Pedobacter sp. W3I1: one gene and its partner. The protein of the gene in region 2 binds, or shares a complex with, the protein of the main gene of each other region. Links are inferred from orthologs where the notes say so. Each region holds a gene or a part of one and is shown on either strand. Other genes may lie near its edges.

What was found.
Region 1: the proteins of metK (region 2) and groL are in contact, whole or in part, in a cryo-EM structure (PDB 8P4O), measured with the Escherichia coli proteins. The link is inferred for Pedobacter sp. W3I1 from one-to-one orthologs.

The regions. Positions count from the first base shown.
Region 1 is NZ_JAUSXN010000001.1:186,082-195,232, reverse strand. Bases 3,779-6,632 are described here. They hold groL (chaperonin GroEL), read right to left. Parts: upstream 6,098-6,632; coding sequence 4,460-6,097; downstream 3,779-4,459. Other genes in these bases: groES (co-chaperone GroES), read right to left, coding at 6,211-6,501; QF042_RS00795 (PKD domain-containing protein), read right to left, coding at 3,779-4,106. Also shown: more of QF042_RS00795, read right to left, coding at 1-3,778; QF042_RS00780 (TIGR03915 family putative DNA repair protein), read right to left, coding at 6,719-7,483; QF042_RS00775 (putative DNA modification/repair radical SAM protein), read right to left, coding at 7,617-8,873; QF042_RS00770 (hypothetical protein), read right to left, coding at 8,944-9,151.
Region 2 is NZ_JAUSXN010000001.1:50,165-59,370, reverse strand. The notes cover bases 6,187-9,095. They hold metK (methionine adenosyltransferase), read right to left. Parts: upstream 8,312-9,095; coding sequence 7,061-8,311; downstream 6,187-7,060. Other genes in these bases: QF042_RS00260 (diacylglycerol kinase family protein), read left to right, coding at 8,537-9,095. Outside these bases: QF042_RS00300 (DMT family transporter), read right to left, coding at 1-373; QF042_RS00295 (hypothetical protein), read right to left, coding at 552-899; QF042_RS00290 (superoxide dismutase family protein), read left to right, coding at 1,020-1,550; QF042_RS00285 (biopolymer transporter ExbD), read left to right, coding at 1,747-2,280; QF042_RS00280 (bacteriocin), read left to right, coding at 2,586-2,792; QF042_RS00275 (HlyD family secretion protein), read left to right, coding at 2,854-4,014; QF042_RS00270 (peptidase domain-containing ABC transporter), read left to right, coding at 4,020-6,131; more of QF042_RS00260, read left to right, coding at 9,096-9,206. UniProt on the Escherichia coli protein: Catalyzes the formation of S-adenosylmethionine (AdoMet) from methionine and ATP.

The DNA of each region.
Region 1 (9,151 bases), 140 kb from region 2 along the record:
TCGGGATATAGTGTTGCGGCAATATTGCTTGCATTTAGAATAAAAGGTGCGCAGCCAACATTTTTATTATAAGTAATTTCTGCCTGAGCATGTGGATTAACTGTTATCTTAATCTGGTTGCTTAAGTTGTTGCTGCAGGCTCCGCTGGCTACCGACCGACGGTAATAAATGGTTACTGTTGGCGTTGGAGGCGTAAAACTTACACTGTTTGCGCCCAATACATCGCTCCAGGCTGTTCCGTTTAGGCTCGATTGCCATTGATACACGTATGTCCCGCTGCCTCCACTTGGTGTAGCTCCTGTTAAAGCCGCTGCCGCTGCGCCGATACAAATGTTTTGATCGGTAGAAATGGTATTGTTGGTTAAGCCCGGTAAAGCTGTAATTTGTAGCGAATTACTGATTGAAGTACAGATGGTACTGTTAACCAACCTTCTAAAATAGGTTGATGAAGAAACAATTAAAGTTAAGTCTTTATTGACGGCTGAAGGCACATTGCTCCAGTTATTCCCATCAGCACTGCTCTGCCACTGGTAAGCATATGTTCCTGTTCCGCCAGTTGGGGTATCTCCGGTAATGATGGTACTTTGTCCGGCACAAACCGGCGCTGATGATGCATTAATATTATTGGTAACAGGCGAGTAATAGGTAACCGTTACATCATCTACAGATGGAGGACAGCCATTGAAGCCAGAAATGGTCCACCTGAAGGTATAGGCTTGCCCGGGGATTAAACCCGTAACCGTAGTATTGTAAAGTGTGGGGTCGGTAATAGTAATACCTGTTTGTGTGGTTACAAGTGTCCAAATACCTGTGTTGGGTGAAGGATTATTCCCATTTAAGGTAATGCCGTTCCCGCTGCATAAATTTTGATCGGAACCTGCATTTGCGGCAACAGTTCCGGGGTTTACCGTGATGGTAGTTACGGTTGATAGTACCTCTGCACAACTACCACTTTGTACTACCGCCCGATATTGTGTAGTAATGGTGAGGTTAGAAAATACATATGGATTTGCAGTTGAGGTAACGGTAGACCAGGTTAGGCCATTATCGATAGATCTTTCCCAACGGGTAATGTCCCCAATCTGTCCGGTTAAATTAATGTTTCCGCTATTGGCACCTGCGCATACATTAACATCGCCTGTGCTTGTACCACCAACACTGAGTGGGTTGACGGTAATCTGAACATCATCACTGGATGTTGAGCAACTGGCATCGCCAATGGTCCATCTTAAGGTATAGGTATTTCCTGCCTGTAATCCCGAGATAGCAGTATTGCCCTGTGTATCATCTGCAAACGTTACACTTGTAGGTGCGGAAACGATAGTCCATTTACCCGTACCTACTATCGGATTGTTTCCTTTTAATGTATAAGATGTAGCATTACAGACCGCCTCATCCGGACCTGCGTTTGCCAATGTTGCATTAGGTAGAACTGTAATGGTAATATTAGCTGGTGTACCTGGACAACCGTTTGTAGATATTGGTGTAATGGTATAAGTTACTGTACCTGATGTAGTACCCGAATTGGTTAAAATATCGTTAATCTGGCTTACTGCTGATGCTACCACTCTATTGCTATTGCCTGTTATTGCGCCTGTTACTGCACTGGTATAGGTATAATTTATGCCGGCCAGATTTGCTGATAGGGTAATGGCTGTTGAAGTGGCATTACAAATTGTTAAATTAGGTGCCGCTGCTGTTGCAATGGGGTTTGGCTTAATTACGATAAATAATAAGAATGGTGTTCCATCGCAACCCTCTAAATGAGGTATAATGGTGTAGGTAACATTTGCATCAGCATTAAGGTCGGTATTGGTGAGTACATCGTTAATATCCCCGATTCCAGTTGTTGTGTAGCCAGTGGCAGATGCTGTTCCTGTAGCCGTCCAGGTATAAGTAACGCCTGTTACTGCAGAGGTTGGTGCATAGGCTATATTATTGCCCGTGCAAATGGTTTTAGTTGCTGCGCTTGTTACACTGATGTTGGGTTTTATTTTTAAAATAATATCATCATCTATCTGGTTGCAAGGTGGCGCCAGGGCTGTTGTTACTCTTAATTGTAACGTAACTGTGCCTGCTGTTTTTTCGGCTGCGGTTGGCGTGTACGTTGCATTTAAATCGTTTCTGCTCGGTGTAAACGTTCCTTGGCCACCAATCCATGTTTGAGATGAGGTGGCACCTGTTATGGTTCCGCTTAGGGTAAAGCTTGGATCATTAAAACAAATGCTTTGATCTAACCCTGCATTTACAACAGGAGCTGTGCTAAAGGTTATTTTTTGGGTACTGGTTACTGTTCCGCAGTTATTTTTATGGGTGACAGAAATCGTATAAGTATCATAACTATCAAACTTTATAGATGGATATTTGGTGTTGGCGGTGGTACCTCCCGTAAAGCTATAAGTGCCCGAACCCGATGGCGTAACCGTCCAGGTGTAAGTATCTGATAAATCCTGGGTGGTGCCCGTAATCAAGGTTTTGGTCGGCCCTGTTGTGGTATTGTTAAAATCGTAAGTAGCGAGGTTACAAAGTATGATATCAGGCGAAAGCGTAGCTGCCGGACTTTCATTTACCACAACAGTTTGCGGCAGACTGGTCATCACACCGCAAGATGGCGTAGTAATGTTTAAGGTGATGGTGTAAGTGCCCGCATTGGTAAAGTTGAATACTGGTTCTTTACTTGTTGCGCTTGTACCACCTGTAAAACCAACCGCTGGAGAAACCGACCAAAAGTAATTGTTGGCGGCTTCGCATATATTATCCAAAACTGAAAGATCAGAAGCTTTTAATGTTGTTCCTGCACAGATTGTATTTGATGGTAAATTAAAGGCAGGCTTGGGCGGATCCTGAATGCAGATTTTCATTTCTACAGGATCGGCATCACACTCGCCTGTAATATTTTTAGATTCTAATCTGATGATATGTTCTCCATGTGTTGGAAAACTGTAAACTAAATTAAATGATTTTGGTTTATTTGCCGCTTTAATCACACCATCAACATACCAGTTATAGGTTACATTATTTGGGGTACAGGCTGGTGTATTGGTATTCGGATTTTCGCCTAAAAGGGAGGTGTTAACAAATATGATATTGGCATTGGTACAGCCCGGTGTATTAAAGGTAAATGAGTTTATCGGTTTTACCACTACCTTGGCTGAAGAAGAAACAGGTGTTCCCATTGTAGAACAGAAAGCATTTGATACCCTGATGGATACATCAAAGGCATTGTAAATTGTGCCAGCACTCGATGTAGAAACACTTCCGCAAGATGATTTGGTGTAGGGGTGTGTAACCTTGCCACCATTGGCAATAATTTCGCAAAGGGTGTGGGTGGTTGTAGCCTGGTCACCCCATGTGATGGTATAAATATCTCCGGGGAAATTGTTTTGTATGCCCGAAGTTGAAGTAACATCAACATTAAAGGTAAAATCGGCAGACGGTAAACATAACACCGTATTTCCGGTATTGGCAAAAGCGGTTATTGCTTTGTTGTTGATCAGCAGATAGGCTTTTGTAGCCACAGTGCCATTTGGCATTACTGCTTTGGTATAAATGGTGTAATGTGCTTGTTGGGCAGTAAAAGTCTGTATTGCTGTAGGAAAAGGGATTGGCGGCAAGATTCCGCCGCTTACTTCATCGGTAATGGTTGCGGTAACGGTGCTGTTTGCTGTAGATTCGTTTGTGAGGGAGAAAGAATTATTGGCTCTACTGATACAGGTACCAAAGGTTTCATTGTTTGCTGCATTTAACAATGTTGAACTTAGCTTGGCTTCAACCGCTGCTCCTGCCTTTACTTCAAATGTCGGCGAGGCTGCACTTACTGATACGGGATTGGTTGATTTTACCCTCACCCTGTAGCCTGTGCCTGGAGTAAGGCCAACAGGAAGTATACCATTTACATAAGTGCTGTAAAAACCCATGTAAGTTCCGATAAGTGTTTCGGCACCAAAATTTCCATTTTGATCTGATAAGTACAGTTGAAATTGATTGCCCTGCAATACGCAGCTAGGAGGTACAGTAAAAGGAACAGCGATCGTACTGCCGGGCGTAAACGGTCCAGGATCTACTGTGCCTATATTAACCTGGGCAAAACTTGTTGACGTACACAAAAATGCCCCAAAAAACAGGACAAGAAAAAGCCATTTCCTTTTACAACGAATCTTCATAAATCTCTAACACTAGGGAATGATTTTATTGCGTTCTGGAAGCTTTGTTAGTGAACCTTGCTTTAATCCAACCTCAGAAATGAGTACTAGACCTTAGACGCGTCAATAAATATTCGTTGTAAAGAACGTAATTTTTGTACTACGCTTACAAAACTTTACACCAACGTCAACTAAATGAATGGGTTATAGAATTGATAAAGCTTCGTTTTTGATAGTAATAGCGCATAAAAAAACCCTCAAGGCTTATGCCTTGAGGGAATATTTTTTACACGAAATCGTTTCGCTATAGAATGGTATTACATCATACCACCCATACCGCCACCGCCCATTGGAGGCATTGGAGCACCACCTTCTTCAGGCTCGTCTGCTAAAACAACTTCTGTAGTTAATAACATCGCTGCAATAGAAGCTGCATTTTCTAATGCTACACGGCTTACTTTAGTTGGATCGATAACACCGGCACCAATTAAGTTTTCGTATACATCAGTACGTGCATTGTATCCGAAATCGGCTTTACCTTCTTTAACTTTTTGAACTACGATAGAACCTTCAATACCTGCGTTTTCGCAAATTTGACGTAATGGCTCTTCGATAGCACGACGGATGATCTGAATACCAGTGTTTTCATCTTCGTTAGCACCTTTTAGGTTAGCTAAAGCTTCAACCGCACGGATAAAAGCAACACCACCACCAGCAACAATACCTTCTTCTACAGCCGCACGGGTTGCATGTAAAGCATCATCAACACGGTCTTTTTTCTCTTTCATTTCAACCTCACTAGCTGCACCTACATAAAGAACGGCAACACCGCCTGCTAATTTAGCCAAACGCTCTTGTAATTTTTCTTTATCGTAATCAGATGTAGTCGTTTCGATTTGAGATTTAATTTGGCTAACACGTGATTTAATATCTTCAGGGTTACCAGCGCCGTTAATTACGGTCGTATTGTCTTTGTCAACAATAACTTTCTCAGCAGAACCTAAATAAGTTAAATCGGCATTTTCTAATTTATAACCTCTTTCTTCTGATACAACAACACCACCAGTTAAGATTGCGATGTCTTCTAACATTGCTTTTCTTCTATCACCAAAACCCGGAGCTTTAACAGCAACAACTTTTAATGAACCGCGGATTTTGTTAACCACTAAAGTAGCTAAAGCTTCGCCATCTAAATCTTCAGAAATGATCACCAATGGTTTACCAGTTTGAACAGTTTTTTCTAAAACCGGTAACAATTCTTTCATGTTACTGATTTTTTTGTCGTAGATTAAAATGTAAGGGTTTTCTAATTCAGCTTCCATTTTATCTGCATTGGTAACAAAATATGGAGATAAATAACCTCTGTCAAATTGCATACCTTCAACCGTTTTAACTTCAGTTTCGGTACCTTTTGCTTCTTCAACCGTAATTACACCATCTTTACCAACTTTGCTCATGGCCTCAGCAATTAACGAACCGATAACTTCGTCGTTGTTAGCCGAGATAGAGGCAACTTGTTTAATTTTATTGTTATCATCACCAACCGCTTGTGATTGAGATTTTAAGTTTTCTACAACAGCAGCAACCGCTTTATCAATACCACGTTTTAAGTCCATTGGATTTGCACCAGCAGCAACGTTTTTAATACCAGTAGTAATAATTGCCTGAGCCAATACAGTAGCAGTAGTCGTACCATCACCAGCAATATCAGCTGTTTTTGAAGCTACTTCTTTAACCATTTGAGCACCCATGTTCTCCACCGCATCTTTCAATTCGATTTCTTTTGCAACTGTAACACCATCTTTAGTGATTACTGGTGAACCGAATTTTTTATCGATAATTACGTTACGGCCTTTTGGACCTAAAGTTACTTTTACTGCATTTGCAAGAATATCAACACCTCTTTTCAGGGCGTCGCGTGCTTCTACGTTATATTTTACTTGTTTTGACATTATTTTTAAATTTTGAATGATTGTATGAGAGAATGGTTGAATATTCTCTCCTATTCTTTTATTTTTTGATTTATGCTGAATTCACTCATTGAAACACTGAGTCATTCAATCATTAATTACCCAACAACAGCGTAAATATCAGTTTCGCGCATAATTAAGTAATCTTTGCCTTCGTAAGGGAATTCGGTACCACCGTATTTACCATAAATTACAACATCGCCAACTTTTACGCTCGCTTTTTTACCTTCAGAATCTTCTTCAGAAACAGAAACTACAGTTCCTTTAGATGGTTTTTCTTTTGCAGTATCAGGGATATACAAACCTGATGCAGTTTTTTCTTCTGCCGCAGCCGGTTCAACTATTACTCTGTTCGAACTGCCAGCAATTGGTTTAAGGTTTAACGCCATAACTTTTATTATTTTTTTATTTTGATTTGAGTTTTTTAACTAAGCTTACAATTAACACTTTTTATGCCAAGAGGCTTTGAGGGACAAATTTTCACCAAACTGTCAAACTTTCTACGCTAATTGAGAATGTAGGTGTCAGCATGGCAGTAACTTTTAATTTTTTTAGCCAAATTTATTCATGTTTTTAACCAAGTATTCTCAGTTGACGACCTGTTATTTAAATCGGAGTTTTCTCTGTTAAATATTTCCAATACCTTTTGGGCACATGCTGCAAATGTAGTTTGGTGTTTTTACGTGCTACAATATTTGCACTTTTAAAATAATCTTTCCAAAGCGTTGCATATAAAGCTTCGCCATCGTCCATTAAAACTGGTGCCGGGTTTTGTTTATTTACACCGTTAGTAAAGCTAATTGTAATTTCTTCAACCGTGGTTAAATTATAGTGCAGGCCGTACTTACGTTTTAAATCATAAATCACCCATTGTTGATCGGCATATCGGTTTTTAAAATGGTTAGATATTAAGGGCAGCACATTAAAATCAGGGTCGATACTGGCATAAAATATCCCGTCGCCGGTTTTCTGAAAACGAATAAATGCTTCCATCCTGTGTTTTTCTCTCTCAACACTTTTGGCATACTTGGCCAGGGCAATTACATGCGCATTACCATAATTGCTTTCAGCACCTAACTGACTTTGAAAAATATATAGCGTAAATTGAAAGAGGTGATTGTAAGCTTCTGGAATTTCCGATAAATAGCTGCAATAAAATTTGCGCAGCCAGTCTTTTTTGAGTCTCTTTTGCAGTCCTGCCCAAACCCGATCGGCTTTCTCATCATTGGTGGTCACCGTAAAGCTTTCTACAAAAGCTTCCGGTTGAAAAATTGAAGAAGATTTTAGCATAACTTTTCCTGGTTTGCGTTCAAACCATTCAAAAACCGATGTTAAAAGGCCTTGCAGGGAGCCATCAAAAATGTAAGTCATTGGATGTTCGTTTGGTCGTCATCTCGACTGAAACGCAGTGAAATGGAGAGATCTATCAAGATAGATTTAGCTTCGCTGAGCCTTCGGGTTCTCGACTACGTTGCACTCCGTTCGAAATGACGATTCGGATATTTCAAAACAATATCATCTGGTTGCTATCTGTTTTTAAATATTTACTCTGGCTTTCGGCCAAAATAAAAGCTTTAATCTGTGTGCCCTGGTAATCTTTCAGCTGGTAAGGGCTGTCCAGGCAAACCATAAAGTGTTTGGCCCGGTTGTAGGCTACGCCGATTTTTTTTAACTGATCGATCCTGAGTTTTCCGAATTTTCGGGCCTGTACAATTTTTTTGGCTGACATTACACCAATGCCCGGTATGCGGAGGATCATCTGATAATCAGCTTTATTAATGTCAACCGGGAAATGCTGCATATTTCTAATCGCCCAACTTAATTTAGGATCTATATCTACATCAAGATTTGGATTAGCATCATTTAAAATCTCCTGCACTTTAAAGCCATAAAACCGCATTAACCAATCGGTTTGGTATAATCTGTTTTCTCTTAACAATGGCGGCTGTGTGCCCAGGATGGGCATTCGGGTATCATTACTAATAGGTACATAGCCCGAATAGTATACCCTTTTTAAAGAGAAATTTTTGTAAAACGCATTTGCGGTATACATAATATCCTTATCGCTCTCTGGTGTGGCGCCAATAACCATTTGGGTACTTTGCCCGGCAGGAACAAATTTAGGTACATGCTTGATTAACTTTTTATCTGCCGAAAACTGCGTAATCTGTTGTTGTACAAATGCTAAAGGTTTAATCACGTCCTCATGATTTTTTTCCGGAGCCAAAAGTTTTAAACCTGCTTCAGTTGGCATTTCTAAATTAATGCTCATACGGTCGGCATATAAACCGGCCTCTTTAATCAGTTCATCACTGGCGCCAGGAATGGTTTTTAGGTGGATATAGCCATTGTAGTTCTGCTCCAAACGGAGTTTTTTAACCACCAATAAGAGCCGTTCCATAGTAAAATCGGCATTTTTGAAAATCCCGGAGCTTAAAAACAATCCTTCAATATAGTTGCGGCGATAAAAATTCATGGTCAGTTCTACCACTTCATCTACTGTAAAAGCTGCACGTTTTACATCGTTGCTTTTACGCGAAACGCAAAACAAACAATCGTATATACAATGGTTGGTTAAGAGGATTTTTAAAAGCGAAACACATCGGCCATCTTCCGTGTAGGTATGGCAAATGCCTGATGTATGGCTATCGCCCAGGCCTTTATTGGTGTTTTTTCTCGTGCCGCCGCTTGATGAACAAGAAACATCGTATTTAGCGGCGTCAGCAAGAATATTTAATTTTTCACGAATGCGATCGAACATAGGGCTGTATTTACTAACAAAGATAGTTTAATAACTAAAAATATTAGCAATTAGATTTACTTAACCTATTCTATTTTGGAATAAAAGTATAACTAAAACTGCTCGATGGATTAAGCTTTCTGCTGATGGGTAGTTGATGTGCAATATTATAACTTTCCTGATAGTCTTGCAGTTCAGAAAAGAAACGGTCTGCTTCACTTTCGTGGTTTTTAAGCGGACTAAAATTAGCTAGAAAATCTGGGTTCTTAAATGTAATTTGATAAAAGTAGCCTCCATTG
Region 2 (9,206 bases):
GTAACACACCCGCAACATTTAACCCCGTACTGGTCCATGGGGCAATGAGTGCGATGCCTGTTGCGGCCAGTATTACCCAAAGAAAATCTACCGGTTTTTTAGAACCAAAAATGGCGAGACCCAAAGGCCCAACAAATTCTAAAGTTACCCCTAAACCGATCGGGATTCTTGCTATAGCCATATAGAATACCATATTCATTACCCCTAAACAAACACCATATAGGATAACATATTTCCATTGTTTGGCGTTTAACTTAAACAGGTTTGGCCTAAAGGCAATTAATAAAATCACCGCTGATAAACCGATCCTTAAGGACGCGGTAGCGGCAGCGCCAATTTGTGGAAAAAGCCCTTTTGCAATTGCAGCCCCCACACTGTACACTGATAATAGACAGTAAAACAGCTGGTATGGGTGGGATATTGATTTTGCTTTTCATCTGGGGCTCGTAAATGAGGCGCAAAATTACGGAATTATAGCCTGTTCATCTTTTAAAATAAAAAAAGGGAGAATCAGATTACGCTAATTCTCCCTTTTCAATCAAGTTAGGTTATTAAGAAAACAGTTCCTGTTCGTCTCTATTTTCGGTAGGAATCTTCTTTAAGAAGTCATCAAATGCCGGCCCTTCATTATCAGAATATATGCCGTAAGCGTCTAATATGTAACCAATGTTTTTATCCTGATCTTCGATTAGATAGAGTACTGAGTTGTCTGCCGGATCCGAATCTCCTTCAAAACGATAGGTTTTGACGATAGTTAAATCTTCAGGTTTATAAATTTTGCCCAGCGTTTTGCTCTGCATCTTACCATGATCGGATATTTTTAATTCATTATCTTTTCCTTTAAGCCTCAATTTCTCTAAAATTTGACTCAAAGTGTTCATTGCAATTGGCCGTTCCATAATTATACGATTTTATAATACTTAAACAAGTAGCATAGGAAATGGTTTTACTCCTACTTGTTTTAAGTCAAACCAAATGATTATCAGTGTGTTTGTTGTATGGAATTAAACCCTAAAGCAATGAGAAAATATCTTTTAAAACTAGCCATCGTAGGCGTAGCACTGGTAAGTGCTTGTACAAAAACCGACAAAGAAATTGCCCAGGCAACATTGACAGAAACAGCTGATCATACTAAAACCATAGGAACAGCGAAGTTTTATGAATTGAGTGATGGAAAAATTAAGATGGATATCGAGATGAATTTTGCGGCACGTGCCGACAGCAATGTTGCCGTCCACTTTCACGAACATGGCGATTGCGGCAATATGGGCGAAAACACCCATGGACATTGGAACCCCACAAAAGAAGCGCACGGAAAATGGGGGTCTGCCGCTTATCATAGCGGAGATATTGGCAATATTATGCTAGACAGTAAAGGCCACGCAACCCTTTCGGTTACCACCGATAGATGGAGCATTAAAGATGGCGATATCAAAAATATTATCGGCCGTGGAATTATTGTACATGGCGGTACCGACGATTATACTACACAACCAACCGGTAACTCAGGACCACGGGTGGGTTGCGGTGTAATTGAAGCGGTGAAGTAAGATTTGTATATTAGTTTGATCGTCATTTCGAGCGGAGTGCAACGCAGTCGAGAAATCTATTAAAGATCTTTCCATTCCACTGCGTTTCAGTCGAGATGACGATTTTCTGTTGGAGTCTTTAAGCGGTTAATTTTTTAACTGCTTTTTTTATGCAATTTGATCGGGCTTGTCATCATCATTAAAAACCTAAATTATTATGGCAACACTAAACGAATCTCAAAGCGGCAAGGCTGTAAAGGGAAGAACCAAAAAAACTGCACCAAGGGTAGACCTTACCGCAATGGTCGACCTGATGTTTTTATTAACGACTTTTTTTATGCTCACCACTTCTTTAGGTACTTTAAATGCGGCAGATATCGCCAAACCTGATAAAACGGATGTTAATGTCGTGGAAAATTATCCTGAATCTCGTACCATGACCATCCTGCTCGGCAAAAACAATAAGGCTGTTTGCTACATGGGAACCATAGAAAAAGCAAATATGAAGGTTATCCCGGTAGCAAATATTCAGAAAGAGATTATGGCAAACGAGAAACTGGTTGCTGAAACCCATCAACATAATCCAACTAAATACATGATTGTCATTATCAAGCCAGCTAAAACCGCTAAGTTCCAGGATCTTATAGATGTAATTGATGAAATGAGAATTGCCAATATTAAATCGTATGCCATTGACGATGATCATATTACAGAAAAAGAGGTCGCATTTATGAAAATGAACGGCATATAGGTCATTGATTTTTTAAAATCCAAGCCATGAATACAACGAATAAAAAGAATATAAAAGCGTATAAGACTAATGAATAAATTGAATATGAAAACTAATACCCTAGTTTTTTAATAGAGATTGCGTTTTGGTGTTCTAGAGGGTGTTTATTCGGATTATTAACGAATCGTTAGGTTTGTGTTAGATGTTTAATACTACGTCATTATAGCGAATATGGTTACATTCGTTGAAGTGTTTGGCCAAGCATCAGGCGCATCCCGAAAAGCCTTCAAAAGAGTAGGGATCTCAAAACTCAAAAAAAATCTAGTATGAAAAGTTTAGAATTAAAAAATCTTAGTGTTAAAGAAATGAACACAACTGAAATGTCACAAGTTGAAGGTGGTGGTATTGTTAACAATACATTAAGCGAACTTTTAGCTTCTCTTTCAGGAACTTTAAATGCAGTTGGCGCAGACACTTCAGCATTTTTAAGCAAAACAGTAACCAATGTTTTGAAACTTGTTTGGAGTCTATAAGCAATTTATTGTATCCGCTGTTCTGTTTTCAGAATAGCGGATGCTTTATGATTTCGACACTATGGCGCTAACCAGCTACTCTACAGAAAGAATTTCAAATACCGCTCTCGTTTACCGTTCCCAAATTAGTAAATCAAGCCAGTTAATTTATATCGTTGCCGTGGCAGCCATTTTAATTGTTTTGATTGCCCTTCCCTTTATTAAAATACCCATTAGTATAAAAGGTACAGGTATTTTACAATCTACCATCGAAAAAACAGAACTTATTGTACCGGTTAATGGCCGCTTAATAGCGTACAGACTTTCGGATAATAAAAGACTTAAACAAGGTGATACGTTACTGGCCATTGATGCAGGTTTACCTAAACAGCAAGATGCTTTGGTAGAAACGCGTAAAAATCAAATCACCCAATTCCTGGAGGATATCCGCACGCTACTCTCGTTTAATGGCGGTTCATCAAGTCTGCAAACCGGGCAATATGTAGCATCCTGGCAACAATATATACAAGAATTAAAAAATGCTGGTATTGCAAAAAGACAGGCCACCAGTACCTTTGCGCGCTACAGTAAACTTTATCAAAACAAAGTACTTACGCAATCAGAATACGAAAAATATAAATACGAACTCGAGCAGGCCGAATCGGTTTACTTAATGGTGCGTACCAAATATAAAACCCAATGGCAAACCGAAGCCAATGGTTACCGCAACGAACTGCGCCAGCTTTCCGGGCAGCAGGCAGAACTTAACGAACAGAAAAAACAATATGTATTGCGCGCGCCGATTGATGGTTCCGTACAAAATTTAGTCGGCTTACAACAAGGTGCTTACGTATTTGCCAATCAAAAAGTTGGGGAAGTTTCGCCCGATGCCGGTTTGGCCGCTTATTGTTACATCAACCCTTCAGATATTGGCCTGATTAGAAAAGGACAGGAAGTGCATTTTCAGATCAATGCTTATAATTATAATCAGTGGGGTTTGGCAATAGGTAAAGTGATCGATATTTCGGATGATATTGTGATTTTAAATGGTAATCAACCTGCTTTTAAAGTAAAGTGTTTGATGGATAAAAATTTTCTGATGCTGAAGAATGGTTACAAAGGATACCTCAAAAAAGGAATGAATTTTACCGCCCGCTTTAAAGTAACAGATCGTAGTTTATATCAATTACTTTACGACAAGGTAGATGATTGGGTTAATCCAAACTTAATCCAGAAAACATAAAGGCAATGGGTACAAAGGTTAAGCAACGAGATATAACAGATTGTGGTGCGGCTTGTCTCGCTTCAATTGCTGCTCATTATAAATTGGATTTGGCCGTTGCCCGCATCAGGCAGCTTGCCGGAACCGATAAAAAAGGTACAACCGTTTTAGGACTTGTAGAAGCTGCCCAAAAACTAGGATTTGAGGCGAAAGGCGTAAAAGCACCTTTTGATAGTTTATTTAAAATACCTACGCCCGCTATAGCGCATATCATTGTGAATGATATCCTTCAGCATTATGTAGTGATTTATAAAGTAAATAGTAAGTTTATAGAGGTGATGGACCCTATAGATGGGAAAGTGCACCGTAAAACGCATGATGAATTCAAAAAGGAGTGGACTGGTGCGTTAGTCTTATTGTTGCCATCAGAAGATTTTCAGATCGGCAATGAAAAAAAATCAATCCAGGGTAGATTTTGGAGTTTGATTAAACCGCACAAAGGCATTCTGACGCAGGTTTTATTTGGTGCTATTGTTTATACTGTACTGGGTTTATCCACCTCTATTTTTGTTCAGAAATTAGTCGATTTTGTACTGGTAGATGGTAACCATAATTTGCTAAACCTTATGAGTATAGCCATGATGGTTATTCTTATGGTGCAGCTGTTTATTGGCTCGGCGAAAACAATTTTTACCTTAAAAACGGGCCAGTTAATCGATTCGCAACTTATTTTAGGTTATTACAAACACTTGCTCCGTTTGCCACAGCAGTTTTTTGATACCATGCGGGTGGGCGAAATTATTTCGAGGATTAACGATGCCGTAAAAATCAGAACTTTTTTAAATGATGTATGCGTAAATTTTGTAGTGAACATTTTTATTGTTTTCTTCTCATTCATCATGATGTTTACCTACTACTGGAAACTCGCACTCATTACACTTACCGTTATTCCATTGTATTTTGTAATTTATGTGATTACCGATCGGTTTAACAAACGTACCCAGCGTAGGTTGATGGAAGATGCTGCCGAGCTCGAATCGCAATTGGTAGAAAGCTTAAATGCAGTAGGTACGATTAAACGTTTTGGCCTGGAAGATCATGCTAACGACAAAACCGAAACCCGTTTTATCAAGTTGCTCCAGGCAGGCTTTAAATCGAATATTAATGCTGTTGTATCGGGTACTTCTACCGAATTTATTTCACGCATGATTACCATTGTATTGCTTTGGGTGGGCGCAGGTTACGTGTTAAGCAATTCGATTACACCTGGAGAATTACTGTCGTTTTATACCTTGATCGGTTATTTTACAGGACCAGTTTCCTCTTTAATCGGAATGAATAAAACTGTACAGGATGCTGTTATTGCAGCCGATAGGTTGTTCGAAATTATGGATCTGGAGCGCGAAAGTGATGAGAACCAGATTGAACTGAGTACCGATAAAATTGGCGATATCCACTTCGAAAATGTTTCCTTTCGCTATGGGGCAAGGTTGCCTGTTTTCGAAAACCTGAATTTAACCATTCCACAAGGGAAATTTACGGCCATTGTGGGCGAGAGTGGCTCGGGAAAATCTACTTTAATGTCTATCCTGCAGAATATTTATCCTATACAGGCGGGCAATGTGCGCATTGGCAAATATGATCTGAAATACATAACCAATTCTTCGCTTCGCAGAATGATATCAGTAGTGCCCCAGCAGATCGATTTATTTGCTGGTAACGTAATCGATAATATTGCCATTGGCGAAGAAGAACCCGACATGCAAAAAATTATTGATATTGCCACTAAATTGGGTTTAATTGGTTTTATAGAGGCTTTACCCAAAGGCTTTCAAACTTATTTGGGTGAAAACGGAACAGCTTTATCAGGCGGGCAAAGGCAGCGGATTGCCATTGCAAGGGCTTTATATCGCGATCCTGAAATTCTAATTTTAGATGAGGCCACCTCATCGCTCGATTCGGTTTCTGAGCAACATGTACAACGAATGATCGAACTTTTAAAAGCTGAACAGAAAACTGTAATTGTAATTACGCACCGATCGAGCACATTGAATAATGCCGATAAAATTATTGTATTGGATAAGGGTGTAGTGGTTGAGCAGGGCAGCCATCAGGAACTGAAATACCACTTGGCCTAGCTTACGAAGTTTAGGCGGGTACGGGTGTAGGGAAAATTTCGTAAGTCTAGGGAGGGGAAAAGCATGTTTTATATTATTTTTTGTAAAGCAGTTGTTGTAGCTTTTTTTAATGTTCGTCCTGCTTTTTATTACAAGTCCGCTCCCGATGAAGATCGGGATTACGGGCTTTCCATTTCAATCAGGTTTGGGTGGGTTAGGCTTTTGCTACTATTACCGGAAAATAGCACAGTTCCAGAATATTTCTTTGTGAGGGATTAATCTTCCTAAGACCACCAGCCTAAGTTAAATAAACCTGAAAGGAGCGAGCATCCCGATGTAAAATCGGGATAAAGCGGATGGCGGGACTTTCGGTACCGATGTACACAGAACCTTGCTTTTCAAAAAACACAAGCTCATTATTTCATATCCGACATTTCCTGCTGTTTGGTGAGCCACCAAACATGGAATTGATGTTACCATCCGACACAAATATCCAGTCAGATGGTAACATCTGACTGCAGGACAACAAATTCTGATTTTAGACAAGGGAGAATCCGCTTCCTCCATTAACTGAAGATAGCACAGTTCCAAGTATTTATTTTTGAGTGGGGATTCTTTGCCAAGAACCACCGGCTCAAGTTCAATAAACCTGACAAAAGCGAGCATCCCGATGTAAAATCGGGATAAAGCGGATGGCAGGGCTTTCGAAACCGATGCACACAGGAACCTGCTTTTCAAAAAAGTTATCAATGATTTTTCTGCTGTTTGCTGAGCCACCCAATATGGAATCTGGTGGTGTTGAATGTTACCATCCGACTACACGAGGCCAACTTACGAAGCTTGGGCAGGCCACATGCACCGGCAAACTTCGTAAGTTACGCGCAGGCCACAACAAAAAAGGCGTTCTGCAATGATGCAAAACGCCTTTTCTATAAAATTTATTAGAAGAATTAAATGCCGAAAGCAGCTTTAACCTGATCTACGTAATCTAATTTCTCCCAGGTAAACAAATCAACAGTAACTGTTTTTTCTTCACCATTTGGTGTTCTGAAAGTTTTGGTAACCGTTTCTGGCTTACGGCCCATGTGTCCGTAGGCAGCCGTTTCGCTATAAATTGGGTTTCTTAATTTCAAGCGTTGCTCAATAAAATAAGGGCGCATATCGAAAATCGATTCTACAATTTTAGCAATCTCGCCATCTGTTTTACCCACTTTACCAGTGCCGTAAGTATTGATGTAAATACCCATTGGTTTTGCAACCCCGATAGCATATGATACCTGAACTAAAATTTCGTCGGCCACACCAGCAGCCACTAAGTTTTTAGCAATATGGCGTGTAGCATAAGCGGCACTTCTATCCACCTTACTTGGATCTTTACCAGAGAAAGCACCACCACCGTGAGCACCTTTACCACCGTAAGTATCAACAATAATTTTTCTTCCGGTTAAACCGGTATCGCCATGAGGACCACCAATTACAAATTTACCGGTTGGGTTAATGTGGTATTCAATTTTATCGTTAAATAAATGTGCGTAAGCCGGATTGGCTTTGATAATTCTTGGAATCAGGATATTCACTAAATCAGTTTTGATTTTAGCCAACATGGTTGCCTCTTCATCAAAATCATCGTGCTGCGTTGAAATTACAATCGCATCAATACGCACTGGTTTGTTATTATCGTCGTACTCTAACGTAACCTGGCTTTTTGCATCAGGGCGTAAATAAGTAATTTCGTTATTTTCGCGGCGCAAAACAGCCAATTCCTGTAATAATTTATGAGAAAGATTTAATGCCAATGGCATATAGTCTTCCGTTTCGTTGGTAGCATAACCAAACATCATACCCTGATCGCCAGCACCTTGTTCTTCTTTGTTGCTTCTATCTACACCCTGGTTAATATCTTGAGATTGCTCGTGTATTGCTGATAAAATTCCGCAAGAGTTGGCCTCAAACATGTACTCGCTTTTGGTGTACCCTATTTTCTTAATTACATCACGGGCAATTTGTTGTACATCTAAATATGTTTTAGATTTTACCTCACCAGCCAAAATAACCTGACCAGTAGTTACCAAAGTTTCGCAAGCAACCTTTGATTCTGGATCGAAAGCTAAAAAGTTATCAATTAATGCATCCGAAATTTGATCGGCGATTTTATCTGGGTGGCCTTCAGAAACAGATTCTGATGTAAATAAATATGACATTTATTAAATAAATTAATGGTAAATAAACAAATTAAGAATTGCCAAACCCCTTGGAAACAGGTGTTTAAATGATTGAAAGAAGGCATTAGCAATTTTTTTAAGTGGTTGCAATCCGGTCCCGAGGTATCGGGATAGCAAATCAATCCACTTTTTTACTGGTGCAAAATTAGCATATTTTCTTTATTTCAAAAATTATAGATTATTTTGTGCACTCATTCTTACACTTTGCACACAAAGATCAATATCCTCTTTATTATAAACCCTATCTCTGGTGGGAGAGGGAAGTTACGCATCCCCGATTTTATTGATCAATATCTGGATAAAGAAAAGTTTAGCCCAAACTTTGTTTTTAGCGAATATGTTGGCCATGCCGCGGAATTGGCAGATGAGGCAGCAACTAAAAACTTCGATGTAATTGTGGCTGCGGGTGGCGATGGAACCATTAACGAGGTAGCAAGCAAAGTGCTAAAACACGATAAGGTTTTAGGGATTTTGCCCCTTGGATCTGGGAATGGTCTGGCCAGGTTTTTAAATATTTCCAAAAACTTAAGGTATGCACTTTCCCTGATCAATAATTTTAAAGTCGATCGGATTGATAGTGCCGAGTTTAACCAAAAATGTTTTTTCAACCTGGCTGGAATGGGTTTCGATGCCCATTTGAGTTCTGTTTTCTCGAAAGATAAAAAACGCGGACTATCAGGTTATATAAAGCTGGGTTTTAAGGAGGTTTTTAACTATAAAGCACAAACTTACCTGATCAATATTGATGGTATTGAATATACCCGGAAAGCTTTTGCCATCAGCATTGCCAATTCTTCTCAGTATGGAAACGACGTTTATATTGCACCTAACGCCTCTATAAAAGATGGTTTGCTGGATGTTTGTATTATTAAAC